3 regions of the Bradyrhizobium sp. CCBAU 53421 genome follow, and region 1 is predicted to be linked to each of the others. Evidence: predicted binding sites of a transcription regulator. Region 1 holds the regulator's gene; each other region holds the start of a gene.

The links. Region 1 encodes LexA, which represses DNA repair genes until DNA is damaged. Its sites were predicted from a motif close to TGTTCNNNNTGTGTTCNG; they were not measured.
Region 2: the regulator LexA is predicted to act here: its motif matches at 3,552-3,569, upstream of uvrA (excinuclease ABC subunit UvrA).
Region 3: the regulator LexA is predicted to act here: its motif matches at 2,914-2,931, upstream of XH92_RS41645 (helicase-related protein).

The regions. Positions count from the first base shown of each region.
Region 1 covers NZ_CP030047.1:4,865,065-4,875,361, reverse strand. The annotation lists gene XH92_RS23305 (amino acid ABC transporter substrate-binding protein) at 41-952, opposite strand; gene XH92_RS23300 (DUF3280 domain-containing protein) at 1,102-2,037, opposite strand; gene XH92_RS23295 (sensor histidine kinase) at 2,265-3,674, shown strand; gene XH92_RS23290 (response regulator transcription factor) at 3,671-4,333, shown strand; gene XH92_RS23285 (HAD family phosphatase) at 5,134-5,766, shown strand; gene glp (gephyrin-like molybdotransferase Glp) at 5,786-6,997, shown strand; gene lexA (transcriptional repressor LexA) at 7,241-7,945, shown strand; gene XH92_RS23270 (hypothetical protein) at 8,202-8,630, shown strand; gene XH92_RS23265 (hypothetical protein) at 8,808-9,035, shown strand; gene XH92_RS23260 (ComEC/Rec2 family competence protein) at 9,032-10,297, opposite strand, start outside.
Region 2 covers NZ_CP030047.1:5,180,272-5,190,568, forward strand. The annotation lists gene XH92_RS24770 (DUF2306 domain-containing protein) at 1-133, opposite strand, end outside; gene XH92_RS24775 (single-stranded DNA-binding protein) at 383-874, opposite strand; gene XH92_RS24780 (outer membrane protein) at 1,323-2,069, shown strand; gene XH92_RS24785 (outer membrane protein) at 2,132-2,362, shown strand; gene XH92_RS24790 (outer membrane protein) at 2,600-3,259, shown strand; gene uvrA (excinuclease ABC subunit UvrA) at 3,657-6,629, shown strand; gene XH92_RS24800 (barstar family protein) at 6,724-7,041, shown strand; gene XH92_RS24805 (glyoxalase/bleomycin resistance/extradiol dioxygenase family protein) at 7,124-7,495, opposite strand; gene XH92_RS24810 (PRC-barrel domain-containing protein) at 7,708-8,040, opposite strand; gene XH92_RS24815 (RNA 2'-phosphotransferase) at 8,140-8,679, opposite strand; gene XH92_RS24820 (cytochrome D1 domain-containing protein) at 8,800-9,738, opposite strand; gene XH92_RS24825 (SRPBCC family protein) at 9,741-10,280, opposite strand.
Region 3 covers NZ_CP030047.1:8,999,879-9,010,175, forward strand. The annotation lists gene XH92_RS41645 (helicase-related protein) at 1-2,642, opposite strand, end outside; gene XH92_RS41650 (DUF3108 domain-containing protein) at 3,313-4,143, opposite strand; gene rpmB (50S ribosomal protein L28) at 4,498-4,806, shown strand; gene XH92_RS41660 (Z1 domain-containing protein) at 4,988-6,811, shown strand; gene XH92_RS41665 (hypothetical protein) at 6,804-7,280, shown strand; gene XH92_RS41670 (hypothetical protein) at 7,344-8,582, shown strand; gene XH92_RS41675 (hypothetical protein) at 9,625-9,852, shown strand; gene XH92_RS41680 (ABC transporter substrate-binding protein) at 10,282-10,297, shown strand, end outside.

The sequences.
Region 1 (10,297 bases):
CGTTCGGCACGGAAATCCATATCGGACGACGACAGCCGCGTTACTTCGCAACCTCGTACACATCAGGATCGAAGCTCGAGCTCGGATGGGCGAACGCGTTGCGCAGCGCGGGCGACATCGCCACGTTGTAGTTGATGCCGTTCGGCGGGGTCGGCTGCTCCAGCCACTTCCTGTACATGACCTCGATCTCCGGGCTCTTGTAGAGCTCGGCCGTGGCACGATCGGCGAGCGCCTTGAACGGCGCGTCCTCCCGGCGCAGCATGATTCCGAACGGCTCGGCCTTCGAGAAGGCCTCCTCGCTGATCATGTAGAGCGCAGGTTGCTTGGACCGCGCGATCGCCACGGCAAGCTGGACGTCGTCGAGCGCGTAGGCCTGGGCGCGATCGGTCTCCAGCATCAGGAACGCCTCGGCCTGGTCCTTGGCCGGCAGGACGTTGATGCCGAGCTTGCGTTCGGTGTTGACCTTGATGAGTTGCGTGAGGTTCACCGAGCCGGCAACGGCGGTCACCGATTTGCCCTTGAGGTCGTCGATGGTGTTGATGCCGGATGATTTCTTGGCGGCGAAGCGCGTCGCGCTCAGGAAGTGCGAGTTGGTGAAGGTCACCTGCTTCTGGCGCTCGGCGCTGTTGGTGGTCGCCGAGCAGTGCAGGTCGATCGTGCCGTTGACCATCAGCGGGATGCGGTTCGACGAGGTCACCGGGAGATAGTCGACGGCAATGTCGGGCATGCCGAGCTCCTTCTTCACGGCATCGACGATCCTGAGGCAGATATCGAGCGCGAAGCCGATCGGGCGCTGATTGTCATCGAGATAGCTGAAGGGAACGGAGGCCTCCTGAAAGCCCAGCGTGACCTTCTTCGTCTCCTTGATCTTCTGCAGCGTGCCCGACGGCTCCTCGGCTGCCACGGGGCTTGCGGCGAGCGCGAGAGCGAAAAGGACGGCGGGCAAACGCATCGGCGGCTCCTGTGCGGTGATCGGATGGCGGTGATAGCCCACACACAGGCCCGGCGATAGAAGACGATGGGTCTATCAGCTATCGCGGTTTGCTATGGTCCGCTTGCCGAGCTTGTGACCGCAACCACGCGGCCTCCGCACCCGGATCGCTAATGTTGCGTCCCGCCCTCGAGCAGGCGGTCTCCGACGAGGTGGACCGCGCCGCGGGTCCAGGAATAATCGGCGCCCATCCGCAAGCCGCTGTCGCCGCGTGAGACGACCGCGCCGCTGCGGGCGTCGCGCACCTGGAAGCCGACCGTGTATTCGGTCCGGCTGACCCGCCTGATCACGCCGATCAGCGATTGGTCGGCGCCGAGCTTTTGTGCGATCGCCGCCTCGCAGCCGTCGCAGTCGCGCAGCGCCCGCGCCTTGACGGGCCCGGCGGTTGCGCCACCGGTGTCGACCAGGCGGTAGCGGCCCGACTGCGCAAGCCGGTCGCGGACGCCCCTTGTAACGTCGGCCAGAGTGGCGGCGTCCGAGCCGGCAAGGCCGGACGACGGTGCCGCGGAATTGTCCTCGAGCTCGAATTCGAACACCGCGAGCCCGATCGGCGCCACGGCGGCGGTCTGTGCCGCCGGCAGCGCGGCGGCGAGCACGGCGCGCACCTCGCGCGACACGAACATCCGCGCGTGGTCCCATGCTTCGTCATTGTCGCCGCGGAACGTATAGAGCTTTTCGTACAGCACACGGCTCGCTTCGGCATCGATGACCGCGACCTTGGCCCACTGGATCAGCGTGCTCATCTTCTGCACGCCGCCGACCACCTTGATCCGGGCCTCACCTGCGGGCGCCGTGGGCGCGACCAGGCGATAGCGCGGCTCCGCGGCGACATCGGCACGCAGCGCAGCCATGAACGCATCGAGCCGCTTCTGATGCGCGGCGGTCTGGTCGATCACCTCGCCCGAGGTGTCGACATAGCTGAAATCATCGATGCTGACGCCCAGCGGGGATGCCGCCGCGGCGCCGGTTTCAGCGCGCAGCGGACAAGGTCCGGCCAGAAGGCCGATCAACGCGAGGGCGTGCAAAACGAGGCGGGACTGGCGCATGATCTGGACCTTTGGCTGCTGGCGCGGTCGGTTCGATCGCAGCCTAGGCTGGCCGGCATCCGCGCCGCAGCGGAGCGCCTCCCGGCCGGAGCCGGGAAAATCTCACGACCGTGGTCCGCACTCAAGGCGACGCTTCTCGACGCTTGTGTTCTGCCGTTTAATGGGCGTGACGGCCTTGCCCGCGAACTGGGCGCCGAGGCTCGTCTGCGACCTCTGAGGATACGCCGATGTGGAACTGGTCCGGAAGCGATCTGAAGCTGCGGCTGACGTTGCGCGTCGCGGCGGTGGCGCTGCTCTGCTTTGCAGCCATCTCCGGCTACTTCCTGATCGATGCCGACCGCTCGGTGCGCGCCAGGATCGCTGCCGTTGCCGATGTCGCCGCCAGGACGCTGGAGTTGCAGCAGAGCAAGATCCAATGGCTGAACAATCCGCGCTCCGAATTCCCCGATCTCGACAGCGTTGCCGGCTCGGTCATGGCGCCGGGCCTGTGCCTCGCCTTTCGCAGCAACAGCGGCGAGATCAGCCAGCGCTTCTGCGGCGGCACGCAGACCGATACGGCTGCGCCGCCGCAGGCCTTCGCAGCGCTCTATCGCCGCCTGTTCGATCCCGGCCGCGAGGCCGTGCGCCCGGTGCTGTCGCGCGGTCAGGCGATCGGCGAAGCCGTGGTCTGGGTCGATCCGGCCGTGCTGACCGCGCAAGCCTGGCACGATGCCGGCCGCCTGATGGCGGTGCTCATGATCGCGCTGCCGCTGCTCTGCGCGCTGGTCTATGCGGCGCTGTCGCGCGCGCTGCGTCCGACGCGGCTGATCCGCGACGGGCTCGAGCGGATCGCCGCCGGCGACCTCGCCGCGCGCCTGCCGCCGTTCGACCTCGCGGAATTGTCGGCGATCGGCGACGTCTTCAACCAGCTCGCCGAGCGCCTCGCTGCCGCGCTCTCCGACCGCAATGCGCTGACGCAGAAACTGATCGTGGTGCAGGACGAGGAACGGCGGCATCTTGCGCGCGAGCTGCACGACGAGTTCGGGCAGTCGCTGGCGGCGATCCGCGCGCTCGCCGCATCGGCGCGCCTGACCGCGGCGCAGGATTGCCCGCCGCTGCTCGCCGAATGCGACGGCATCGCGCGGACCGCGACCGACATGATGGAGACGTTGCGCGGCGCCCTGTTCAGGTTGCGCCCGCCCGATGTCGACGAACTTGGACTGGCGGCCAGCCTGGAGGGCCTGATCGCCGGCTGGAACGGCCGTAGCCGCGGACAGCCGCGGTTCGAGATCGCCATGTCGGGATCGTTCGAACGCATCCCCGCCTCTGCCGGCGCTAACCTCTACCGCATCGTGCAGGAGGCGCTCACCAACGCAGCCAAGCACGCCGGCGCCACGCGCGTGTTGCTGCGGCTGCAGATGCGCGAGGCGACTTCGGACGGCGGCGATAGCGAGATCGTGCTCGCGATCGACGATGATGGCGGGCCGAGTGACCCCCAGTTCAAGTCCGGCATGGGCCTGCTCGGCATGCGCGAGCGGGTCGCGGCGCTGGGCGGGCGGCTGAGCTTCGCGGCCGGTCAGCCCAATGGCTCGTCGCTCCGCGTCACCGTTCCCGTCGTCACCGGTCCGGACACCGCCCCCGTGGAACGCGCGGCATGAGCACGACGGCGCGAACCATCATGCTGGTCGACGATCACGCCGTCGTTCGGGAGGGCTACCGGGCGATGCTGCAGAAGCAGCCCGGCCTCTCGGTCGTCGCCGAGGCCTCCGACGGGGTCGAGGCCTACCGCCTCTACAAGGAGACCGGACCCGACCTCGTCATCATGGATCTGTCGATGCCCGGCATCGGCGGCATCGAGGCGATCCGGCGCCTCAGGCAGTGGGACAAGCGGGCAAGGATCCTGGTGTTCACCATGCACCAGAACGCGGCCTTTGCCGTGCAGGCGATCCGCGCCGGCGCCAGCGGCTATGTCACCAAGACCAGCCCGCCGGAGACGCTGGTGCACGCGGTGATGGATGCGCTGGCGGGCAGGATCGCGATCAGTCCGGACATCGACCACGAGCTCGCGCTCAGCCGCCTCGCCGGCGAGACCGCGGCAGCGGATCTGCTGACCGCGCGGGAATTCGAGGTGCTGCGCATGCTGCTCGCGGAGAAGACCACCGACGAGATCGCCGAGGCGCTGCACCTCAGCCCCAAGACGGTCGCGAACCTGCATTCCCTGATCAAGGACAAGCTTGGCGTCGGCACGGATATCGAGCTGGTCCGCCTCGCGCTGCGGCAGGGCATCCTGACGCAGATCGATCTCGGCGAACGGTAGGCCCGCGGCGGGAGCCGGCTCGCATTGCCAGCCGCACTCATCGCAGGCGCTCAAAGAAAGGCCCCAGCGAGGGGGTACACGCTGAGGCCAGAGCAACTTGGTCACGCAATCCTAGACCTTGCCCCGACACTTTCCCTTGCTCGTTGGGAGTACCGGAATCGTACGGAGCCGAAGACTGAACCTCATTGCTCTCTCGCCCGTATCCATCACGTCAGGATTTTGCCATTCCTCCTGGGGCTAGAACCAACTCCGTCCGTCGTATTTCAATGCGGGCGGCGTTGATCGTTTCTGGCCTGCAACGAGACACGACCGCGGCGCAGACACACTGACGAAAGTTCCCGGGCAGGAACCGGAACGGATGCCAACCGACGTGAGTTGGACAGCATGATGTTGAAGGATGGAGCGTCATCGCCGTGACCCGAAAAACCCTGCAAGCACGTTCGGAGCAGGCGCTTGTCGTCATCATCCTCAGCACCGGCGCGCTGATCGCCTACCTCGGCCTGGCGCTTTCCAGGATGTGAGAGGTGCGCCCGGCAGCCGGCAAGTCGCTGCGCACCAAAAGCCCGTAAGGTCCCAACCGGTGCAACGCATTGCGTGTCGTTCCGGCGCAGGCTGGGACCCACAATCACAAATGCCGATTGTTGTGCGACGCTGGGGCCACAGCCCTCTTTGACAATACACTCCTGAGGTCATGGGTCCCTGCTCTCGCCGGGACGACAGCATCTCGCTCCGTCGCATGCCTGCCGCACAAATCGAGGACATTGCCGGCCGCCTGCAATTTTCGTACACGGTTCCACGCAATGACCTCGCAACTCTCTCCCGATTCCGTCGACGTGCTGCTGTTCGATATCGGCCGCGTCGTGCTCGACATCAACTTCGAGAAGGCGATGGCGCACTGGGCGCAGCAAGCCGGCTGCGCGCCGGCCGACCTCGCCACGCGCTTTGTGGTCGACGACAGCTTCAAGCATCACGAGATCGGCCGGATCGACGACGCGGCGTTCTTCGCAAACCTGCGCCGGACGCTCGGCATCGAGATCACCGACGCGCAGTTCCTGGAAGGCTGGAATGCGATCTTCACCGGCGAGATGCCGGGGATTGCGCGCCTGCTCGCGGCGGCCTCGGAGCGGATGCCGCTCGATGCCTTCTCCAACACCAATCCGGCCCACGTCGCGCATTTCTCGGTGCTCCATGCCGAGCTGCTCAGCCATTTCCGCACCGTCTTCCTGTCCTCGACGATCGGCTTTCGCAAACCCGACGCCGAGGCCTACGATCATGTGGTAAAAGCCATCGGCGTGCCGGCGTCGCGGATGCTGTTCTTCGACGACCTGGCCGCCAACATCGAAGGCGCGCGGGCGCGCGGCCTTCATGCCATCCACGTGACATCGACGGATGACGTGGCGAGGGCTCTGACTGCACTTGGTATTGAACATTAGGAATTGAGGAGCTCCGAGCGTGGCCCTGATGCCGGTTGCCGATGCCCTGTCCGCCGTCCTCGCCGGCGCCGAACCGCTGCCGGAGGAGATGGTCGCGCTCGATGCCGCCTACCATCGCACCCTGGCGCGCGACCTCGCCGCGCGCCGCACCCAGCCGCCGCAGCCGATGTCGGCGATGGACGGCTATGCCGTGCGCGCGACCGACGCGGCTGACCTGAAGGCCCGCCTCCGGGTGATCGGCGAAGTCGCGGCCGGACGGCCATTCGAGCGCACGGTCGGCGCCGGCGAAGCGGTGCGGATCTTCACCGGCGGCGTGATCCCTGACGGGGCCGACGCCGTCATCATCCAGGAAGACACCGCCGTCGAGGGCGACCACATCACGATCACCGAGCTAGCTGCCGCCGGACGGCACATCCGCCCGGCCGGTGTCGACTTCCGTGAGGGCGACGTGCTGCTCGCCGCCGGCAGCCGCCTCTCCGACCGCGCGCTGTCGCTTGCGGCCGCCATGAACTATGCGGAGCTCGCGGTGCGCCGCCGCCCGAAGGTCGCGGTGCTGGCGACCGGCGACGAGCTGGTGATGCCGGGCTCGCAGCCCGGCCCCGGCCAGATCGTCTATTCCAACGGCTACGCGCTGCGGGCGCTGGCCCGCGCCGAGGGCGCCGAGACCGTCGATCTCGGGATTGCCGCCGACACGGTGGACGCCACCACCGCAGGCATCCGCCGGGCGCGGGAAACCGGCGCCGACATCCTGATCACGACCGGCGGCGCCTCGGTCGGCGACCACGACCTGGTCAAGCAGTCGCTGGAGGCCGAAGGCGTCGATATGGCGTTCTGGCGGATCGCGATGCGGCCCGGCAAGCCGATGATGCATGGCCGGTTAGGGGCGCTGCGGGTGATCGGCCTGCCCGGCAATCCGGTGTCGTCCTATGTCTGCGCCTTCCTGTTTCTGGTGCCGTTGATTCGGGCGCTGAGCGGCCGAAAAATGATTCATCATCGCCGCGCGAGCGCCCTGCTCGGCCGCGACCTCGCTGCCAACGACCAGCGCGAGGACTATCTGCGCGCGCGTCTCGAGACGCGCGAGGACGGCACGCTGATCGCAACGCCTGTGATGCAGCAGGACTCGTCGCTGCTCGGGAATCTCGCTGCGGCACGGGCACTTCTCGTGCGTCCGCCGTTTGCGCCGGCCGCTGTTCAAGGCAGCGAATGCGAGATCCTGACGCTGCCCGAATGAGACTTTCGCGGCTCGCCGATTGCGCGTTGCAGAACGCGTTCACCTGAAATTAAGTGGTTGCGGAACACATATCGAACATATAGTGTCCGTTCATGATTTGTTTCGAGTACTGGTGTCTACAAACGGGAGACCACCAGGGAGCGCTTGCAACGAGCACCGCGCTCCTGAGGTCAGCCCCGCCTGCGGGTCCCACCTGAAGAGTCTCGGAATCGAACGACGCTATCAACCGGGGGAATACTCGAGATGCTCACGCGCAAACAGTACGAACTTCTGCGTTTCATCAACGAACGTCTGAAAGAGGCCGGCGTGCCGCCCTCCTTCGACGAGATGAAGGATGCGCTCGACCTGCGCTCGAAGTCCGGTATCCACCGCCTGATCACTGCGCTGGAAGAGCGCGGCTTCATCCGCCGCCTGCCCAACCGCGCCCGCGCTATCGAAGTCATCAAGCTGCCCGAGCTGTCGGCCGGCGGCAGCAACGGCCGCCGCGGCTTCACGCCGAGCGTCATCGAAGGCACCCTCGGCAAGCGCACCAGCACGCCGCCGATTGCCGAGGACGACGGCAACCGTCCGGTCGCGGTCCCCGTGATGGGCCGGATCGCCGCCGGTACGCCGATCGAGGCGCTGCAGACCCGCAGCCACACCATCAGCGTACCACCCGACATGCTCGGCGCCGGCGAGCATTATGCGCTGGAAGTGCGCGGCGACTCGATGGTCGATGCCGGCATCCTCGACGGCGACATGGCGCTGATCCAGCGCAACGACGTCGCCAACACCGGCGACATCGTGGTGGCGCTGATCGACGAGGAGGAAGCCACCCTGAAGCGCTTTCGCCGCCGCGGTGCATCGATCGCGCTGGAGCCGGCCAACACCGCCTATGAGGTGCGCATCCTGCCGCCGAACCGGGTCCGCATCCAGGGCAAGCTGATCGGCCTCTATCGCAAATACTGATTTCAAATACTTGCGGCGGCGAGGAACGAGCAACACATCGGAATCGTTCCTTGATAGATGGCGTAACGTGCCGCCTGCCCGATGCGCTCCGATACCTCCCACGCAGCGTCGCGTGTTTGTGATCGGGGCGTTCGTCGAGCAGTCGTACAATCGCCCAGAAACGAGGAGACACTCGTTCGTTATCGTCCACTCTGGTAGAGGCCCTATGCCTCAAGGAGAGGCACGGGTCGCTACCCTCGAACAGAGGAGCCATCCGATGTGTGACTATAGTCTGCACGCCGTGGCGTCGCGCCCCGCCATTGTTGGAGAGACGCTGATCACCACGACTTTCCGCGGCACGTCGACCCGCGGCTTTGCTTCGGAGAATGATCCCACGGTCGCGGTCTGCATGCTGCCGGGCACCGAGCTCGCTTTCGCCGAGAACGTTCGCTACGACAGCCGCTGGATCTGGACCAAGACGATGAACTTCCGCGTCGGCGTGTTCAACGAAGTCGAGCCCGACGTTCCCGATCGCCATCACGACGCGGTCGAATTCCCCGACGGCAGCCATGTGCTGGTGACCCAATTGGTCGAGGGACAACGCGTCAGCGTGCTGCAACTGCCGGCACTGCATCCGCCGGTCGAGCAGAAGCCGAAGGTTGTGGAGCGGCGGCCCTCCGCATTTGCGTCGCTGTTTTTGGGTTGAGCGCATCGTCGCCGCGGAATGAGCGATCCGGCGGCGGGTGACCTTGAGCGATTTCGAGCGACCCCGGACGCCGGGTTCCGGGGCGCGGCAGGAGATTTGCGTCGGCGGCCGGCTTGGCGCATCATTGGGCACGGAGGACGTGCACTCACGGAAACCTGCTCAACGGAAACCTGCTCAGTGGTCGACAAGGTCACATGGCAAAAGGCTGGACGCGTCACGGAGCCGGGCCGCTACATGTTCCGGTTCGGCTGGCTGACCGTGACGGCTGATGACCTGAAGGTCTGGGAGCAATTCCCGGAGGCTTCCTTCACCCTCGTCAAGAAGCCCGATGCCGGCCCCGACTCCGACGAGTTCCATCTCGGCCTGTTCGAGCTGCCGACCGGACCCTCACCCGACAACGGCTAATCCTCGCCCTGCAGATCGGTCTCGGCCGGCGTCGCATCCACGGCGGGCCGTGGCGCGGCAGCCGGCGCGCGCAGCGTGGTCTCGCTCTCGCCATCACCGGGCACCGCCGGCGACCACGGCCGGTCGATCCCGCCGGGCTTGACCGCATCGACGGCGTAGCCGTCCCTGATACGCCGGAGCACCAGCGCGCCGTGGCGCCGCAACCGCTCGGCGTCGATCACCGAGGCCGCGCAATCCTTCGGCGCCGGCCGCGCCGTCACGATCAGCGCCGCGCGCTCGCAATCATCAGCCAGCGCCTCGGGCCGGCTCACCAGCGCGACGAAGGCGCCGCCGGGCCCCTGCGTCACGCAGCCGCCCGGATCGCAGGAAACACCCTCGGCGAGCGAGGCGTCCATAGCGGTCCTCGCATCGGCGTCCGCCGCCAGCCACTCCTTGATGAGGAAGGCGTCCTTGGCGCTGTGCATCAGATGCAGCCGGCCGTCGCCGCCCCGCACCGCGACATTGCGGCCGTCGGCGGAGACCAGCACGTCCGGCTGTGGCACCCGCACCGCCCAGACCGAAGCCGCCACCAGCAGCACCGCCCCCGACCAACGCAGCGGCGTGCGCAACAGCCCGAGCAGGATCAGGCCGGCGCTGGCCATGATCATCGGCCCGGCCCCAAACGCCGCCATCCGGCCGACCGCGCCGGGGAGCGCGGCGACCCATTGCGTCACCAGGATCATCCAGTCGATGCCAAACCCCATGATCGCCCAGAACACGCCGTCGAAGCCGAACGGCATCGCAAGCAGCCCGAGCAGGCCGGCCGGCATCACGACCGCCGAGACCACCGGCATCGCTGCGAGGTTGGCCAGCAGCCCGTAGGGCGTCACGCGATGGAAATGGAACGCGGCGTAGGGCGTGGTCGCGAGCCCAGCCACCAGCGAGGCCAGCATCAGCATGGTGAGCTCGCGCCCGCCCCACAGAGCGACCCGCGCGGTGGCGGAATGGTCGGGCGACGCCAGCAGGTTCGGCAGCCCGATCTGCACCAGTGCCACCAGCCCGAGCGTCGCGGCAAACGACATTTGGAAGCTCGGATGCACCAGCGATTCCGGCGCGATCGCGAGCACGATCAGCGCCGCCACCGCCAGCGTGCGGAAGGTGATCGCGCGGCGATCGACGATCACGGCGATCAGCACCACGGCCGTCATGAAGAACGATCGCTGGGTCGCAACCTCCGCCCCCGACAGCAGCAGATAGAACGCCGCCGCGACCAGCGCGGCCGC
Region 2 (10,297 bases), 320 kb from region 1:
AGCCCAGCGTCCGGTGCGGCAGCGTGCCCTTCGGTGCGGCGAGCTGGATGGAGCCGAGCACGAAGGCGGCCATCGCGGCAAAGGCGTGGAGCGGGATCGCAGGCGCAGCGTCGAGCAATGGCGCGAGGCTCATGATGGCAGCCCTCGAGTGAAGCTCGCGGCCAGACATCACTTGCCGCAGGCCAATGTAAATATCATTTACATTTGCCTGTGTCAAAGTCCTAGGAACCCACACGGGACGCCATCAGCCGGACAAGACACTACAGACGTTTAGAGAGTTATCATCATAATTCACACGAAGATATTGCCACGACAAAACGCCACGCCGTTCCGCGAAATAATCTTCACGGAACGGCGGAGCGCTGGAACGCGCGAGCCGCGATCAGAACGGGATGTCGTCGTCCATGTCGCTGTTGCGGCTGCCGCCGCCGGCGGCGACCGCACGGCGCGGCGCCGAGCTGACCGGACCGGACGAGCCGAAATCGCTGCCGCCGTCATCGGAGAAGCTGCCGCCTCCGCCGCCCCGCCCGTCAAGCATGGTGAGGTTGGAGTTGAAGCCCTGCAGCACGACCTCGGTCGAGTACTTCTCGACGCCGCTCTGGTCGGTCCATTTGCGGGTCTGCAACTGACCCTCGATGTACACCTTGGCGCCCTTCTTCAGGTACTGCTCGGCGACCTTGCAGAGGCCTTCGTTGAAGATCACGACGCGGTGCCACTCGGTCTTTTCCTTGCGCTCGCCGGTGCCCTTGTCGCGCCAGGTTTCCGAGGTGGCGATGGAAAGATTGGCGATCGGACGGCCGTCCTGCGTCCGCCGGATTTCCGGATCCTTGCCGAGGTTTCCAACCAGGATCACCTTGTTCACGCTTCCTGCCATCGCATCATCTCCACTCAAAACCGGGCGTCCGGACATCGGCCGCCACTCTCAACCTTCGCCACTTACTTTGCAGGCGTCGTGGATGACCCTATACGCCGGAGCCGGCTCGCTGCCTTTGCCGTCGCGCGGTTTATCCACGGATATCGAGATATAGCACCGCCGCCGACAATGTTCCAGTTTTGTTCGCCACAACCAGCCGTAGAGCCCGCCGGCGCCGGTCGAGCGGCATCCGATTTCGATCCGGGGCTGCCTGCCGGTTCCACAGCACGAGAAAACCGGCGAAAAATCAATGCCTTGCAACGGCCACACTTCTTCCGCGAGTGTGGCTTTTGGGAGACGGCGCTTCCGGTTGAATCAGCGTATAGCTAGCACCCATCAGACGGGCGCTCGCGTCTGAGATCGCGCTTCGGGACCCTTTGGAAGCCGATTGGGAGCTGGGAGTTTCACGATGAAGAAGTTTTTGCTCGGTACGGTTGCCCTGATTGCATTCGCTGCGCCGGCCGCGGCCGCCGATCTTGCGGCACGCCCCTACACCAAGGCGCCGCCGCCGATGATCGCCGCCGTCTATGACTGGAGCGGCTTCTACATCGGCGTCAACGGCGGCTGGGGCTCGAGCCACAATTGCTGGGACCAGGTCCCGGGCGGCATCTTCATCGGATCGGATGGTTGCCATGATGCGACCGGCGGCGTCGCCGGCGGCCAGATCGGCTATCGCTGGCAGGCGGGCGCCTGGGTGTTCGGCCTCGAAGCGCAGGGCGACTGGGCCGACCTGAAGGGCAGCAACAACAGCGCGCTGTTCCCGGGCCTGTTCACCAACCAGAGCAAGATCGACGCGTTCGGCCTGTTCACTGGCCAGATCGGCTACGCCGTCAACAACGTGCTGCTGTACGCCAAGGGCGGTGCGGCGCTGACCGACAACCGCTTCAACACCTACTTCACGCCGACCGGCGTCCTCGCCGGCAGCGCCAGCGACACCCGCTGGGGCGGCACCATCGGTGCCGGCATCGAAGTCGGCTTCGCGCCGAACTGGACCGCCGGTGTCGAATACGACCACCTGTTCATGCAGGACAAGACCTACAACCTCACCACGCCGGCCGGCGCGCTGTTCAGCAGCATCCGCGATCGCCAGGACGTCGACCTCGTCACCGTCCGCGTGAACTACAAGTGGGGCGGCCCGGTGGTTGCGCGCTACTGATCGCGCGACTCGGATTTGACCTAAGGAAAGGCCGGCTTCGCGCCGGCCTTTTTGTGACCGGCTTGCCTGCGCAGCCGGCGCGCCGAACCATAGCCACGAATCAAGCGTGGTTCGCCGTCAACTGGTCGGCCAAGCTCGAGTACAACTACATCGATCTCGGCAAGGTCGCGCCGATCCAGTACACGCCCACACTCAACGATCGCTCGGAGTGGAAGGACACCTTCCACACCGTCAAGCTCGGCATCAACTACCACTTCAATTCGCCGGGCCCGGTCGTATCGGCGAAATACTGAGCTACCGGCGGTCGCACACGCACGTACACGACGAACACAAGAGCCGGCCGCGCGCCGGCTCTTGTGTTGCGTGCGAGCGCGCGCCACGCCTGGGCCGTTTTCCGTGCATTGTGGTTTCACGGATACACAACTTCCGAGGTTTCTATGTAGAAACACATGATCGTCACGCGACACTGCTGTGACGCTCCCTTCAACGTTTGAAGGGGACAACAAGAAAATGGGACTGGGACTTTGAAAATCAGGAATGTTTTGCTGGCCTCGGCCGGCATGTTTGCCCTCAGCGCAATTGCACCAGCAATGGCCGCCGATATGGCGGCACGCGCGCCTTACGTGAAGGCGCCGCCGCCGGCCGCGATCTACAACTGGACCGGCTTCTACATCGGCGGCTTCGGTGGCTATGCCAGCGAGGACTCCGGCAATCCGAAGATGGAAGGCGGCTTCGCCGGCGGCACCATCGGCTACAACTGGCAGGCCGGTAACATCGTGTACGGCCTCGAGGCTGACGGCGCATGGGCTGACGTCGACGCTTCGGTGAACACGCTCGGCGTCACCGTGAAGAGCAAGATCGACGCGCTCGGCACCGCGCGCGGCCGCATCGGCTTCGCCGTCGACAAGGTGCTGTTCTACGGCACCGGCGGCTACGCCTGGGTCGACAACAAGATCAGCGTCAGCGCGCTCGGCGTGACCGCCTCGCAGAGCAACTTCCACTCCGGCTGGACCGTCGGCGCCGGCATCGAGGCGTTCATCGCCCCGCAGTGGTCGATCAAGGGCGAGTACCTGTATCGCAGCCTCGGCAGCGAGACCTATTTCGGCGTTGCCTCGCCGGACCTCAACCTGCACAGCGTGCAGTTCGGCGTGAACTATCACTTCGGCGGCCCGATCGTCGCCAAGTACTAAGCTAAGTACTGAGCCGAATACTGAGATCGATCTGCGCGCAGATCGTACGGAAAGGCCGGCCTCGCGCCGGCCTTTTTGCTTATGAGTGCTTTCGAGCGAGGCCTGTCCCGGACTTGATCCGGGATCGATCCCGGTTCGCGTCGAGAAAACCGCGGCAAAACAGAAATCGAGAGCCCGTTCCGCTTCCATCGGAGCGGGAAAAGGCCCTGGCGGAACCGACCCCTGCTGACGGCTGCTGCCAACAGGCAAACTATCCGTTGATGGACGCGACTCAGCACTGGAAATTGTCGACCGTTCTTCCTACGTTCCAGTCTTCACACCCCATCGGCGCAAGCTCCCGGCATCACCGGCGATGCGCGCCCAAAAGGCGCCCGATCATGCGCCCGGAACTGTCGCAATGGATGAAGTGCTCAAGGCGAAGCGCCAACAGAACGCCGGCTCCTCATCGCGCGCCATCACGATCCGCGGCGCGCGCGAACACAATCTGAAGAACATCGACGTCGAGATTCCGCGCGACAAGCTCGTGGTGTTCACCGGCCTGTCCGGCTCCGGCAAGTCGTCGCTGGCATTCGACACCATCTACGCCGAGGGGCAGCGCCGCTACGTCGAGTCGCTGTCGGCCTATGCGCGGCAATTTTTGGAGATGATGCAGAAGCCGGATGTCGACCAGATCGATGGCCTGTCGCCGGCGATCTCGATCGAGCAGAAGACGACGTCGAAGAACCCGCGCTCCACGGTCGGCACCGTCACCGAGATCTACGACTACATGCGCCTGCTGTGGGCGCGCGTCGGCGTGCCCTATTCGCCCGCGACCGGCCTGCCGATCGAGAGCCAGATCGTCTCGCAGATGGTCGACCGCGTGCTGGCGCTCCCCGAGGGCACCCGCCTCTATCTGCTGGCGCCCGTCGTGCGCGGCCGCAAGGGCGAGTACAAGAAGGAGCTCGCCGAGTACCTCAAGAAGGGCTTTCAGCGCGTCAAGATCGACGGCACCTTCTACGAGCTGGCGGAGGCGCCCGCGCTCGACAAGAAATTCCCGCACGACATCGACGTCGTGGTCGACCGCATCGTGGTGCGCCCCGACCTCGCCCAGCGCCTCGCCGAAAGCTTCGAGACCGCGCTGAAGCTCGCCGAGGGCCTCGCGGTGATCGAATACGCCGACGCGCCCGCGGCCGCCGCCGAGGACAAGAAGAAGACCGCGAAGATCCACGACAAGAGCGGGCCCGAGCGCATCCTGTTCTCGGAGAAGTTCGCCTGCCCGGTCTCCGGCTTCACCATTCCCGAGATCGAGCCCAGACTCTTTTCCTTCAACAACCCCTATGGCGCGTGTCCGGCCTGCGGCGGCCTCGGCGTCGAGCAGCATATCGACGAGGACCTGGTCATCCCCGACAAGGAGCTGACCCTGCGCAAGGGCGCGATCGCGCCATGGGCGAAATCGTCCTCGCCCTATTACATCCAGACCCTGACCGCGCTCGGCAAGCACTACAAGTTCACGCTCGACACCAAGTGGAAGGACCTGACCAAGAAGGTCCAGAACGCGCTGCTGCACGGCTCCGGCGACGACGAGATCAAGTTCTCCTATGAGGACGGCGTCCGCTCCTACGACACCAAGAAGCCGTTCGAGGGCGTCGTCACCAACATCGACCGCCGCTACCGCGAGACCGAGAGCGAGTGGGCCCGCGAGGAGCTCGGCAAGTATTTCTCCGACGTGCCCTGCGAGGGCTGCCACGGCTACCGCCTGAAGCCGGAGGCGCTGTGCGTCAAGATCGGCGGCAAGCATATCGGCGAGATCTCCGAGCTTTCGGTGAAGCGCGCCGGCGAGTGGTTCGAGACGGTGCCGGAGGCGCTGAACGCGCAGCAGAACGAGATCGCGACCCGCATCCTCAAGGAGATCCGCGAGCGCCTGACCTTCCTGCTCGACGTCGGCCTCAACTACCTGACGCTGTCGCGCTCGTCAGGCACGCTGTCCGGCGGCGAGAGCCAGCGCATCCGCCTGGCGTCGCAGATCGGCTCCGGCCTCACCGGCGTGCTCTACGTGCTGGACGAGCCGTCGATCGGCCTGCACCAGCGCGACAATGCCCGCCTGCTCGACACGCTGAAGCGGCTGCGCGACCTCGGCAACACCGTGGTCGTGGTCGAGCACGACGAGGACGCGATCCGTTTGGCCGACTACGTGCTCGATATCGGGCCCGGCGCCGGCATGCATGGCGGCCACATCGTCGCCGAGGGCACGCCCGACCAGATCATGCGCAACCCGAAATCGCTGACCGGCAAATATCTCACCGGCGAGCTTTCGGTGCCCGTCCCCGACCGGCGGCCGCCGAACCACCGGCGCACCATCAAGGTCATCAATGCCCGCGGCAACAATCTGAAGAACGTCTCGGCCGAGATTCCGCTCGGCCTGTTCACCTGCGTCACCGGCGTCTCCGGCGGCGGCAAGTCGACGCTGCTGATCGATACGCTCTACAAGTCGATCGCGCGCAAACTGAACAACGCCAGCGAAGGCGCCGCGCCGCATGACCGCATCGAGGGCCTCGAGCACATCGACAAGATCATCGACATCGACCAGTCGCCGATCGGCCGCACCCCGCGTTCGAACCCCGCGACCTATACCGGCGCGTTCACGCCGATCCGCGAATGGTTCGCCGGCCTGCCCGAGGCCAAGGCGCGCGGCTACGAGCCCGGGCGCTTCTCCTTCAACGTCAAGGGCGGCCGCTGCGAGGCCTGCCAGGGCGACGGCGTCATCAAGATCGAGATGCACTTCCTGCCCGACGTCTACGTCACCTGCGACACCTGCAAGGGCAAGCGCTACAACCGCGAGACCCTCGAGGTGCTGTTCAAGGGCAAGAGCATCGCCGACGTGCTCGACATGACCGTCGAGGAAGCCGCCGAGTTCTTCAAGGCGGTACCGCGCGTGCGCGAGACGTTCCAGACCCTGCACCGGGTCGGCCTCGACTACATCCATGTCGGCCAGCAGGCGACGACGCTATCGGGCGGCGAAGCCCAGCGCGTCAAGCTGGCCAAGGAGCTGTCGAAGCGCGCCACCGGCCGCACGCTCTACATCCTGGACGAGCCGACCACCGGCCTGCACTTCCATGACGTCGCCAAGCTTCTGGAGGTGCTGCACGAGCTGGTCGCCCAGGGCAACACGGTGGTGGTGATCGAGCACAATCTCGAAGTCATCAAGACCGCCGACTGGGTGATCGACCTCGGCCCCGAAGGCGGCGACGGCGGCGGCGAAATCGTCGCCTGGGGCCCGCCCGAGGACATCGTCAAGGCGCCGCGCAGCTATACGGGCAAGTTTTTGGCACCGGTGCTGAAGAAGGCGAACAGCAAGCCGAGGAAGAGCTCAGCGAGCGAGGCGGCGGAGTGACATTGGTAGGGTGAGCGAGCCGCAAACAAGCTTCGCGTTCGGAGATGACAGCGCTCCGCACACCGCTGCGGCGCGCGCAAACATTCCCGAAAACGTGACAAGCAAAGCAGCGCTCTTGGCTACGCTCGCAGCGCAGCTCCGATTCCCCGATTACTTTGGCAACACTTGGGATGCATTCGAGGAATGTATTCGCGATCTCTCATGGTTGCCCCGCGGTCCCGTATTCGTAACGCATACGGACGTACCCCTGATTAGCGACGTGTCGAACGCCATGACCTATGTGGCAATTCTGAATGACGCTGTCTGCAAGATGTCGCGACCGGCGGACCATCCGCTTTCAGTCGCATTTCCACCCCAGTATCACGACCAGGTCATGTGGTTGCTTCGAGCGGACCAAGCCCGTCGCACGTAGCGCGTAGGATGGGTAGAGCGAAGCGAAACCCATCGACTCATCTCGCGGCCCGAACGATGGGTATCGCTTCGCTCCACCCATCCTACGGATTTCCTCGGTAAGTGGCTATCTGCCAGACGTTTGCCCAGGAATCCCGGACCGTCGCTCGCCTGTCGCCATAGGGCGTATCGGCAGGTGCCTCGATCGATTCAGCACCGGCCGCTATCGCCCGCCGATAGGTCTCGTCCGCGTCCTCGACGTAGACATAGAGAAAGGCCGGCATGGCCCCGCGGACGCCTCCGCCGTCGCTGATCAGGATGATCGAGTCTCCGATGCGCATTTCCGTTGGCGCGCCGGAGCGGACGTCGCCTTCCGCACCGAAAACGTCTTTCAGGAAGCCGGCCAAACCGGCGAGATCGCGCGTGACAATTCTCGGTATCACGGAAGGCCAGCCGGCGGGCTTGAATTGGGGCATGGGTCTGCCTTTGACGAAGCGACGATGGTGCGTGCTGATGAAAGCTACCAGAAGCGCAGGAGCAAGTAGACCGGATGAGCGAAGCGATATCCGGGACTGTCGGCCGAACAAGTGGATGGCTCCCGCATCTCTCTGAGCCTGTCATCGGGCGCGTGTTCGCGCGACCCGTTGGCTCATGCGGGATACGATGACTGGAGCAGCCCACTCCCGCCCTACACCGCCCAATAATTCGGGTGCGTGTACGCGTGCGAGCGGTCGCCCCAGTCGAATTCGTCGCCGTCGAACTCGGACGGGCCGGTGCGCAGATCGTCCAGCGTCACCTCGGCCTCGAAGGCCTGGCGCGCGGGATCGAATTTCAAGGCCGTCCATTTGACGGGATAATGGTGGTGAGTGCTGAGCACGCCACCAGTCTTGATCACGGCGTAGGCCACCGTGCCGCTCACCTTGTCGAGCATCAGCCGCTCGATCGAGCCGAGCTTCGTGCCGTCGCGTCCGAACACGCAGACATGCTCGACGCGGTCGCTGGGCACCAAGGTATGATGCATGGCATCCTCCCTGTTTTCCCTTGTTCGGCCGGGATTATAGCACCTGCGCGTCCCAATGTGCACAGGTCGTCGGGCGAATTGGCGAAGCGTAATCCGCCGTCACTGCCCGAGAAACTCCGGCGGCACCCGGTCGGTCAGCCATACCCCGTTGTCCGCCCGGTAAAACTTGAATCCCTTGCCGTGCATGGCACCTGCATCGACCTTGAAAATGTGGGGCTTGCCGTGACGCTGACCGACGCGCACGGCTGTCGCTTCATCGGCGGACAGATGCACCTGCTGGCGTGCCTGCGGCTTCAGGCCTTCCACCAGGATCGCATCGACAAACCGCGTCGCGGTCCCGTGATACAGGATCGACGGCGGCTGTTGCGGCGGCAGACCCAGCTGCACCGATACCGAGTGCCCCTGCGCGGCACGGATGTCGCGGCCATCGGCCGAGATCGAAAACCGCTTCTTGTCGCTGGCCGCGGCGACATCGAGCAGGTCAGCCCGGCTAAACCGCGTTCCGGCCGCGTTGGCTTTCTCAACCAGTTCATCAATGTTGGCCCAGCCGTCAGCGCTGAGCGTCAAGCCGATCTCGTCGGGCTTGTGCCGCAGCACGAAGCTCAAGAACTTGCTGAGCTGGATTTGATCGATCGGCATCGGGTGTGGTCCTGTCCGGCTGACTTATACCCAAGGCCAAACGTGACGAGCAAGTCACCCGGCAAGCGAAGAAATCGTAGCGGTGGGTGACGCGTCGCTAGCCCGCCCTGCGCAGCACACCTACTCCGTCCTTCTCAGAAACACCCCGAACGCCCTTGGGCTGTCGCCGACCTTGACCTCGCCAATCACCTTCAGCTCGGCGGCGTCGATCACGGAGAGCGTATTGCTCTCCCAGTTCGCGACCACCACCTGCTTGCCGTCGGCCGTGGCCTCGATGCCTTCGGGGTAATCGCCGACACTGATCCGCTTCACGGGCTGCAATGTCGCGAGGTCGAACACGCTGACCTTGCCGTCATACTGGTCGGTGACGAAGCCGCGGCCCTGCGCCAGCGCCACCGCATAGGGACGCAGGCCGACGTGGACGCGGCCGATCTCGCGCGCGGCCGCGATGTCGATCACCGAGACGTCGTTGGAGCCGACATTGGCGGTGTAGGCGCGCCTGCCCTCTGCATCGACGGTGACGCCGAACGGACGGGAGCCGACCTTCACGATCCCTCGCCGCTCCCGCGTGCCAGTGTCGATGATCGACACGCTGTCGTCGTCGCGGTCGGCCGAGAGCAGCCGCCGCCCGTCCGGCGTCACGGCAAGCCCGGACGGCGAAGCGCCGACCGCAAGATTGGCCACGACACGCTGCTCCCTGGCATCGATCACCCGCACCGCGGCGGCGTACCAGTCGGCGACATAGACCGTCGCGCCGTCGGGCGCCACGGCAATGCCGAGCGGCCCGCCGCCGACGTCGACCCGGCCGACCACCTTGCGCGTTGACGCGTCGACCACCGTGACCGCCTTGGCATCCGGGCTCGTCACATAGGCGAAGCGGCCGTCATTGCTGACAGCGACACCCGCGGGCTTGCCGCCGATCGGGATCGTTGCCACCGGCTTCGAGCTCGCAAGATCGACCACCGTCAGGTCGTCGCTGAGCTGGTTGGTGACGAACGCCTCCTCGGCCCGCGCGGCGCCGAGGCCGGCGAGCAGCGCCAGCAGCGCGATCGCGCGCATGCTCAGCTGCCGCTCTCGATCTTCTTCTTCAGCGCCGCCAGCCCGCCCCGGTAGAGCTCGCTCACCGCCTTCACGGCGGCCTCGTCGTTCAGCTCCGGCGGCGGATCGTTGTTCGGAAAGCCGCGGTAGAAGGCGCCGGCCCATTCCAGCTTCGCCTTGCCGCCCGGCGCCGGCGACACCGACAGGGTCGAGGAATAATTGGTGACCGGCAGCACCTTCACGTCGACCGCGGTGATCCGGTACGAATAGCTCATCATCTCGGGCTCGTATTTGTAGAGCTCCTCGTCGATGGTAATGCCAGGTGCCAGGGTCAGCCGCCGCGTGGCGCCGATCTCGTTGCCCTTCTCGCCCTCGGTCTTTGCGACACCGGCAAGCCAGCTCATGTCCTGGAAATTGCCGATCACCGCCCACACCTTGGCCTGCGGCGCATCGATCTCGATGGATTCCCGTACCTTCTGGCGGGTCGGCCCATGGGCCCAGGCGGCCCCCAACACGGTCAATGCCGCCGCCACCACGAAAGTCCGTGCGATCGTCCGCCTCATCCTTGGTCCTCTCCCGA
Region 3 (10,297 bases), 4.1 Mb from region 1:
GGCTGATCTGTCGCAGCCTCCGGCGCATCGGCCGTGGCCTCGGCGGCGGCATCGACCGGCGCGTCGATGGCGGCATCAGACGTCGCCTCGGTCGGCGGCGTCTCGGCGGCAACGGTCTCGGTGCTCTCGACCACGGCCTCCGTGGCCTCAACCGGCGCAGCCTCGACAGCCTTCGGCGGCAGCGGCGGACGGCGGTCCATGCGGTAGCCGAGCGCGCGCAGGATCGAGGCAAAATCCTCGCCGGCCGAGCCGGTCAGCGAGGTCATCGCCTGGGTGACGACAAAGCCGCGGCCGTCGAACGCACCCGCGGGCTTCTCGCCCGGCGAGGTCTCGCGCCAGGCCAGCGCCGGGCGGATCAGGTCGGCGAGCCGCTCGAGAATGTCGACGCGCACCGCGCGCTCGCCGCACTGGCGATAGCCGAGCACGCGATAGGCGTCGCGCGCGAGCTGCTTGTCGACCGGGAACGAGGTGCGGCCGCTGCTCGCCAGATGCTGCACGTTCGACAGCGCAGCCATGTCGACATTGCTCTGCTTCTCGGCCCACAGCAGCGAGGCCAGCGAGCGCGCCGCGGGCTTCAGGAGCTGCGGGAAGTAGATGTGATAGGCGCCGAAGCGCACGCCGTATTTGCGCAGCGCCGCGCGCGAAGGCTGGTCGAGATCCTTCATCTCGGCGGCGATCTTGCTGCGCTCGAGCACGCCGAGCGCCTCGACGAGCTGGAAGGCGATGCCGCGGGCGATGCCCTGGATATCCTCGGCCTTGGACAGCTCGAACAGCGGCCCGAGCAGCTTCTCGATATGCGTCTTGAGCCAGAGATCGAGCCGGGTCTGCACGGCTTCGCGCGAGGCGCCGGTCAGCCGCTCGTCGGAAATGATGCGCAGCCGCGGATGCAGCGCGTCGTCGGCGGCCACGAGCTTGGCCACCGCATCGCCGGTCCAGCGGATGGTGCCGTCGGAGGTCAGCACGAACTGCTCGTCGGGAGCGGCGCCCAGTTTCTCGGCACGCGCATCGATCTCGCGCGCCAGCACCTGCTGGGCGGCGGCTTGCAGCGCCTTGGCGTCGCTGCCGGCCTCGGCCGCATCAGGTGCGAAGGTGAAACCATCGAGCCGGCCGATCACGTGGCCTTCCACGATCACTTCACCGGTCTTGCCAATTTCCGTATTCAAAACTGAGTTCTCCCGCAGGCGGCGCATCAATACACTGGTCCGCCTGTCAACGAAACGCTCCGTGAGCCGTTCATGCAGCGCATCGGATAATTTATTTTCGAGATCGCGCGTGATCCCCTGCCAGTGGTCCGGGTCGTAGAGCCAGTCGGGCCGGTTGGCAACGAAGGTCCAGGTCCGGATCTGCGCGATCCGGCCCGATAGCGTGTCGATATCGCCGTCGGTCCGGTTGGCCTGGTCGACCTGGGCGGCAAACCATGCGTCAGGGATACGCCCCTTTTGCATCAGGAAGCCATACAGCGTGGTCACGAGTTCGGCATGGGCGGCCGGCGACAGCTTCCGGTAGTCCGGAACCTGGCAGGCCTCCCACAGCCGCTCCACCGCCTTAGCCCCATGCGCCCATTCACGCACCTCGGCGTCGCGTGCGACATGTTCGAGCACCCGAAGGTCCTCCGCCACCGGGGCCCGCGTCAGTGCCTCATGATTGGGCGTCAGCGCCAGCGACACCTGCAACGCGCCGAGCGAGGAGAAATCCAGCCTGGCGTTGCGCCATTGCAGCATCTTGACGCTGTCGAAGGTGTGGTTCTGCAGCGCGTTGACGAGCTCCGGCTCGAACGGCGCGCAGCGGCCGGTGGTGCCGAAGGTGCCGTTGCGCGTCGCGCGCCCGGCGCGGCCGGCGATCTGGGCGAATTCGGCCGGCGTCAGCCGGCGGAATTGATAGCCGTCATATTTGCGGTCGGAGGCGAAGGCGACGTGATCGACGTCGAGATTGAGCCCCATGCCGACCGCATCGGTCGCGACGAGGTAATCGACGTCGCCGTTCTGGAACATCGCGACCTGCGCATTGCGCGTGCGGGGCGAGAGCGAGCCCAGCACCACGGCAGCGCCGCCATGCTGGCGGCGGATCAGTTCGGCGATCGCGTAGACCTCATCGGCGGAGAACGCGACGATCGCCGTTCTGCGCGGCTGCCGCGTGATCTTGCGGTCGCCGGCGAATTCGAGCTGCGACAGCCTGGGCCGCGTGACGATCGAGGCGCCCGGCAGCAGCCGCTCGATCATCGGCCGCATCGTCGCAGCGCCCAGCAGCAGCGTCTCGTCGCGGCCGCGGCGATTGAGGATGCGATCGGTGAAGACGTGCCCGCGCTCGAGATCGGCCGCGATCTGGATCTCGTCGACCGCGAGGAACGAGACGTCGAGATCGCGCGGCATCGCCTCCACGGTCGAGACCCAGAAGCGCGGCGCCTTCGGCTTGATCTTCTCTTCGCCGGTGATCAGCGCGACGTTGTCGACGCCGGCGCGGTCGGCGATCTTGTTGTAGACCTCGCGCGCCAGCAGCCGCAGCGGCAGCCCGATCAGGCCCGACGAATGCGCCAGCATGCGCTCGATGGCGAGATGCGTCTTGCCGGTGTTGGTCGGCCCCAGCACCGCAGTGACGCCCGCACCGGGCACGCGGTCATTTCCGAACGAAGTTGAGAAAACCATATTTTGCAGGTGTTTCTTTTATTGAAGGCAAGATCCCTGACCCGTCATCCTGAGGAGCGCGTCAGCGCGTCTCGAAGGATGCACGGCCGAGATATTTCCACGCGCGACGATCTGCCAGTTGGGACAGCAGGGCCGTCGCCCTTCGAGACGGCCGCTCCGCGGCCTCCTCAGGGTGACGGTGAAAGACTGACGCCTCGGGGTTCACTCCTTCACGCATCCTTTCGCAAAATCTGTCTCACAATGCGACGCTTTCCGCGCCACCCTTAAGCTTCGGAACGAGTCTAGAACGAATCGCGGCCGAATCGCTGACTCCATTCCAGACCCGAAACGTTCACCGCAACATCTCGGCGAGTCTTGATGCGGCGGCACTAGATCAAGTTTGAGAGGGCTCCACAAGCATAGGATATGCGGACTGAATTCCTTAAATTCCAGGGGCCGACGAGTCGAATCAGAAGCGGGCAAGAGTCAAATGGATTCTGGTGACGTTTGTTGCATTCCCGAGCGTCCCGCGCAGCGCCTCCGAAGTACCCTCTCCCCCTGTGGGAGAGGGTGGATTCGATGCGGTAGCATCGAAGCCGGGTGAGGGGTCTGTCTCCGCGGATAGAGACCCCTCATCCGGCGTGGACTGCGTCCACGCCACCTTCTCCCACAAGGGGAGAAGGTGGAGAGGCTACTGCGTCTTCGCCACGCGCGGCGGCGCGGCTGTGGTGACGAAGGACGTCGCTTCCAGCATGGCCTGGCCGAGCGGGGTCGGGATCGTCATGCGGAACGGCACCAGCAGGCGGGTGCCCGCGATCGGCACGAACGCGATCTCGATGTTGCGCTGGGCGGCGAGGTATTTGATGACGGGTCGATCCGGGATGTAGCCGGAGATCGGCACGAAATAGAGCGCGCAGACCAGCGCCGGGCCGTGATAGCCGCGCTCGGCCTTGACGATCTCGACCCGCTTGAAGTCGAGCTTGAGGTCGTAACGCATGCGGCCGTCGAACACGCCGGCGCCGGTGCGGCAGACATCCGGGCTCATCAATTCGGCATTGCCGGGCGCGCGCAGGAACGAGCCGGTCATCGGATCGAACACGTTCTTCTTCTGCGCATCGGTCACCGGCAGGCGGTCGGCATCGACCGGCGGCTCCGGCTCGATCGCGGATTCCTTGATGCCGCCATTGGCCAGCACCATCCGGATCGTCTCCGACTTCTTCGAGGTGGTGGTGGTTGCGGTATAGGCGGAGGCGACCAGCGAGCCGTTGACGACACGGCCCTGCGATGCGCCCGAGCCGGTGCCGCCGGAGAACGCCTTCAACAGGCCTGCGGTGCCGCCCTGGGCCGCGGCCGAGAAGGTGTCGTCGCCGATTTCGATGGTCCAGGAGCCCTTGCCGACCGGGATACCGGCGAGCGTCGCCTCATACTGGGCGTCGAGCCGACCCTGGGCGCTGGCGCGCTCGGCGCAGAACAGCAGCAATGCGCCCGCGCACAGGCCGAGGAGCCGGCCGAGCGGGGGCAAAATGGCAATGGCGGTGGTCACTTAACCTACCTGACGGTCCTGCTATCGGCGCTCTGTTCGTCGTCCATTTTGGTCCTTCAATTCGGCCGGACAACACGCGCATCTCTTATGGAACCAAGACTTGCAGCCGAATACGCCCTTTATATGGTTGCCATATCCGCGGTTAAGTGGCTGGAACGGCTTATGAACCGCCATTTCCCGGGACGTCCATGCGGCGATATAATCTTGACGCTCTCCTATTCTGCCCCTATACACCCGCGGTTCCTGGAAAATGGACGCGAATTCAAAACCCCCGCGCGGGCCGTGCGAATGCACGCCTGAGACGAGGCGGGGATGCAATAAGGATTTTGTAAGATGTCCCGGCGCTGCGAACTGACGGCCAAGGGCCCCCAGACGGGCCACAAGGTGAGCCACTCGAACATCAAGACCAAGCGGCGCTTCCTGCCGAACCTGGCCAACGTGACCTTTATCTCGGATGCGCTCGGCCGCAACGTGCGCCTGCGCGTCTCGACCAATGCGCTGAAGAGCGTCGACCACAATGGCGGCCTCGACGCCTACCTGCTCAAGGCCAAGGCCGACGTGCTCTCGCCCCGCGCTCTCGAACTGAAGCGCGCGATCGAGAAGAAGGTCGGCAAGCCGGCGCCGGTGAAGAAGGCGAGCTGAGCGAGACGCGCGAGCGGAATTCGCGTTGAGAGTTTTGAACGGCCGGGTCGGATGACCCGGCCGTTTTTGTTTTGCGACAATTCGACCATCGGAGAAGTAAGCGAACCCTATGCCGCTGACAAACCACCCGCTATGATCGCAGGAACGAGAACACTCAACTGCGATAGAGAAGGGGCGACTGTTGGCGGTCAATGTCGAAGAGCTGAGGGGGATCGCGGCCCAGCGCGAACGTTACCTGGGTCAACTCAATCGCCTAAAGAAACTCAACAAACAGACATCTTGCGTGGAGGCTGCGGTTTCCAGCGCTTGCGAGACTTTGCGTGCGGGCACGAGTTCGTTCGTGATCTACGGCGAGCCACAAAGCGGCAAGACGGAAATGATGATCTGCCTTACCGCAAAATTACTCGACGATGGAAACCGAGTTATCATTCACTTATTGAACGATAGCGTTCAGCTGCTCCAGCAGAATCTCGATAGGTTTCAGCGGTCAAATCTGTCACCAGCCGCTCGTAACTTCTCTGACGTCATTGATCCCGAGTACTCTTTCGCGACGGGTTTCCATGTCATCTTCTGCAAGAAGAATGCTAGCGATCTCGCAAAGCTGAATCAAAAACTAGAACGCGTGCGCGAGAAGGTCGTAATCGACGACGAAGCCGACTTCGCGACACCGAACGCGCTCATCAACAAGGGCGACGTAACGCGGATCAACGCGCTCATCAAGCAGCTGATCAGTCATGACGGAGTTTATATCGGCGTAACAGCCACACCCGCTAGACTTGACTTGAACAACACCTTCGACAACGACAACGAAAGGTGGGTCAACTTCCCCCCGCACGAAGCATACACTGGTCAAGACGTATTCTTCCCGTTGGACACTCCGGTTGGCTTCTCTCTGCAAACACTTCCGGACACCGACGACAGTCCGAAGTACCTTCGAGAAGCTATTTTTCGATTTCTCGTCCGCGTAGCAGCACTGAACTTGTCGACTGGCGTCGATGAGAATTTCTCGATGCTGATTCACACGAGCGGAAAGAAGCTCGATCACCGCTCTGATAAGAAGCCCATTGATGACGTCATGAACGCCTTATCTGACGTCCATTCAAAGAAATTCGAGTCTTACACACGCGAGCTAGACAAGATCGCAGCAAAGCTATACGGCGCCGAACAAGCGAGCAGAATACTCGGCTACATCGTCAAGAACTGCGACCAAACCACCACTATCATCATGAACAGCGAAAGGGACAAGAACGTCGACTTCAAGTCGGCAACTTCGCCGGCCGCCATGTTCACTTTTGTAATCGGCGGAAACATCGTTTCGCGCGGCGTGACTTTTGACAATCTTTTATCAATGTTTTTCACGCGTGATTCGAAGCACAAGATTCAGCAGGATACATACATCCAGCGCGCTCGAATGTTTGGCTCTCGCAAGAAGCATTTGCCGCACTTTGAATTGACCATTCCCGAGCAACTGTACCTCGACTGGCAACGTTGCTTTGTTTTCCACAAACTCGCACTAGAAGCCATTAAGACGAAGAAAGGGTCGCCCGTTTGGCTCGCGGATCAAAGGATCGCAGCCGTGGCGCCCAGCAGCATAGACAAGGCAAATGTCCTTCTCGATAAGGGCGAGATGTCGTTTCCGATCTTTGACTATTCGGCTGGGATAGAGCGAATCATTAAAGAAACAAATGATCCCCTTACTTGCCTAAGACGGCTGCAAGCTGAAATTGGAGACTCACTGCCAGATTATCTTGTTCAGTATGTCCAACGCATCCTTCCGAATGGACCGAGCTCGATAGCAATTCATCAATCGAGCACCATCGAGAATATGAAGGACGCTGACAAAGTAAAGATCGAGCGAACGAAAGGCCTATTCGGACAGGTGCGCCGCGAATTTCCCGATGCGGTACATCACTTCAAGATCTTTTTTAACGACAAGAAGAAGGCTCGAGTCATCTATAAATTCAACGGCAACATCAGCTTTTTGAAGAATGTGAAACATGCTTGACGATTATGAATTTTACCAGGGCGTAGTCCTGAGACAACTTGCGATCGAGAGTGACTATTCGATCTCCTTTCGTCCGTTTATCCGCGAGGGGCGCATCAATGCATTCGTCGTGAATGGAAGAGTTGGCGTCTATGTGAAACATTCGTCGAAGCGGATGTCACCGTGGCGCTTCACCTTTACGATCGATCAAGCGGCCGATCTTCTCGACCTTGAGCACAGGTTTCCCGACTCCTTTGTTGTCTTTGTTTGCGGAACCGATGGACTCGTGACGCTGACATTCGCTGATTTGCACACAATCGTCAGCTTTCAGGAGAGCGAAAATGCTTGGGTGAGCGTAACAAGGCCACCGCGAGCGCAGTACGATTTGGCGGGAAATCGGGGCGAATTGCAGTACAAGGTGTCGCGCGGGATAGGTTTGATTCCCGAGACACTCAAATCTCGTGTGCGCGAGCGCTACGCGGCGATCTAATCCAAACGTCGCGTCTTTCTCTCGTCACTTGGCAACGGCCGCAGGCTCATTTGTGGGGCAGAGGTGAGCAAGACTTTTAAGAAGACCATATACGAAACACTCGGGCGTGAACCTGTTCATCCCTTTCCAGCGAGGATGGCTCCTGGGATTGCTCTCGATATTATCGCAGCCGAGACGAAGCCCATCCGCATTCTTGACCCGATGATGGGCTCCGGTACGGTTCTAGCCGTTGCCCGCGCTAAGGGGCATACCGCAGTGGGTGTAGATATTGACCCCTTGGCCGTCTTGCTTACTCGCGTTTGGACTAGCGAGATCGACGTGGACAAAGTCGAGCGCAAGGCCTCTGAGGTTCTCGTGCGCGCTCGGAACGACTTCAGCAACCGACGTACAGCCGACGCGTATCCGCGTCACGCTGACGACGAGACGCGAAAGTTCATTCGATACTGGTTCGATCCGTATGCGCGTCGTCAGCTGGCGGCTCTAGCGGAAGCTATTCTTAGGGTCCAGGACGACCGTACGAGAGATGTACTTTGGTGCGCCTTCTCGCGTCTTATCATCACGAAACAAGCCGGCGCCTCTCTTGCGATGGATCTTTCGCACAGCCGCCCACACAAGGCTTTCGAAACCGCCCCGGTGAAGCCGTTTGGGAAGTTTCTTAAGGCAACAGTTCACGTCCTAAAGAATTGCATTCGACAAGATCAAGCTCACAACAGTCCCGCGACACAGGCTGCACTTGGCGATGCACGATCATTAGCGATCGCCAGCGGAGCTATCGATCTTGTTCTGACCTCCCCACCCTACCTGAACGCAATCGACTACATGCGCTGCAGCAAGTTTTCGCTAGTTTGGATGGGTTACAATATTGGGGAGCTCACGGACATCCGAGCAGAGAGTGTGGGGAATGAGACGAGCGACAAAGAGGCTCACGAGGATGACGTCATCAAAAATATTATGTCGGGTCTCAAATTGAGCCCCCGCCTATCCCCGAGACATGAGGCTGTACTTGCTCACTACATCGAGGACATGCGCCGAGCCGTTGCAGAGGCGGCCCGTGTTCTAAAGCCGGGTGGCAGAGCCATCTACGTAGTCGGAGAAAATACGGTTCGCGGGACGTTCATTCCAAACGCAAAGATCGTCTCTGCGGTGGCAGAAAGAGCGGGCCTAAAGAATGAAACAAGACGCGTTAGGCTCCTGCCAGCCAACCGTCGCTACCTCCCCCCTCCATCCGTTAGGAAGGGGCAGGAGTCGCTCGATGGGCGCATGCGGCGAGAGGTGATCTTGTCATTTTCTAAACCTGGCTAGGAAAAATTTGCGCTGGTGTAGCCCAAGCGCCTACCCCGACGCGTGCGCCAAAGCTCGAAACTCCCTAACATTTTCAAAGCGACACACCCTATCCAGCCTCCGCAAAGAAAGCATTGCAAGCAGCGCGTCCCGCCTCCTCGGAGAGGGGCGTATCGCCATCGTCACGGACGTTGGGTGCGGGATGCGGTGGACGCGAGAAGCGCGCGACACGAGCGCCCTCATCGCGGACGGTGAGAGCGTGTGGTCCTGACGCCCCAGTGGCTGGTATCCTCTCGCAAGGCGCGAAAGCGCTTTTGCGGAAGCGATGGCAAACAAGCCCGGTCTCGCCGGAGAGAGCACGTATAAACCGTAACCCGACAATGCGCCTCCTCACCCTCTCCTGCTGTCTACCAGGTGGACCGATCCGACCGACGCGCGCGGCGCGATGCCGAGGTGGATTCTTCTTTGCGCCATTGCGCGTGAAGTAAAATCGTCCATCCTGCCGCATGAGTAGAGATGATTTTACGCCCTCGCTAAAGCTTCTGCCTTCGCCATGGCTTCCGCCTTCGCCGAGAGGCTTCGGCGGACAAGTCGGCGCGACGAGCCCTCGCAATGACGGCGCCCACGAACGCTAGCAGCGAGTCCGCTGACAACTGCTGCCAATGATAGCGGTGTCATCGCTCGCCACGGCGCGAATCCGTTGCTGATGCGCTGTTCGTGCGTGAAGAAACGCTTAACGCCCGCGCCTTAACCAACCAAGAAAGCCTATAAATAAAGGCAAAAGTGGCTTGTCGCCTGCCCGTTAATCACAACATCACTGCGCATCATCACGAGCGCATGAGGCGCATGCAAAACGCCACGATCTCTTCCAGATATTAGTGTGCAAACAAGCCGTCCGACACGATTGCGATTCGATGTGGCCAAGCCTGCATCGTCTCGAACACCGTGAGGGACATCACGGCCGGTACAACTGATTGTGAGGCATGTGCGCCGCACTCTTGGGAAGAAGCCCGGCCGTTCTTATGTCACGTCCAAAGAGCGACCCCGATAAAGGAATTGATCAATGCAAGTTCGCGCACTCGATACGCGCGGAAGACTGGTGCCTGCGATTGCAACCGCCGCCGTGGCAGTGCTCGCGACAGCCGCCCTCGTCGTCCTCGAATTCAACCCGCCCCGCAATGTGCAGGCCGCGGCCGAGCCCGGCATGATCACCTCCGCCGCCGCCAACCGCGCCGGCGCCACGGTGCTGCCGACCGATCCGGTCACCACCGGCAGCGTGCGCTACCGTTGAGATCAAGAGTTCTCCCTCGCCCCGCTCTCTTGTCCGCCGAAGCCCGCCTTCGGGCGAAGGCGGATGCGGGGCCGAGACGAGCGAAGCTCGCTCTTAGAGGGTGGGGGTGAGGGGCTGCTTCCACGAGCAGTGAATGGGGTGAGACCTGTACCCCCTCACCCGGATCGCATCTCGCGATGCGATCCGACCTCTCCCCGCAAGCGGGGCGAGGTAAGAAGCGCCCCGCACGCGGGGAGAGATTTTGATAATCATTCCACATCGCGGCAGACCGCCGCACACTCGCTGATTTTGCCAATCTGATATTACCCCCGCCATCGGCCCCGCCGCATTTTCGCATCCCTGCCCCGGCGTCTCGCCACAAGCCTGCCTCCGCCGACCTCACGTAAGCTCGCCCCCGCGAACAACAAAAAACGCACAGGGAGGCTCACGATGATCTGGAAGGCCA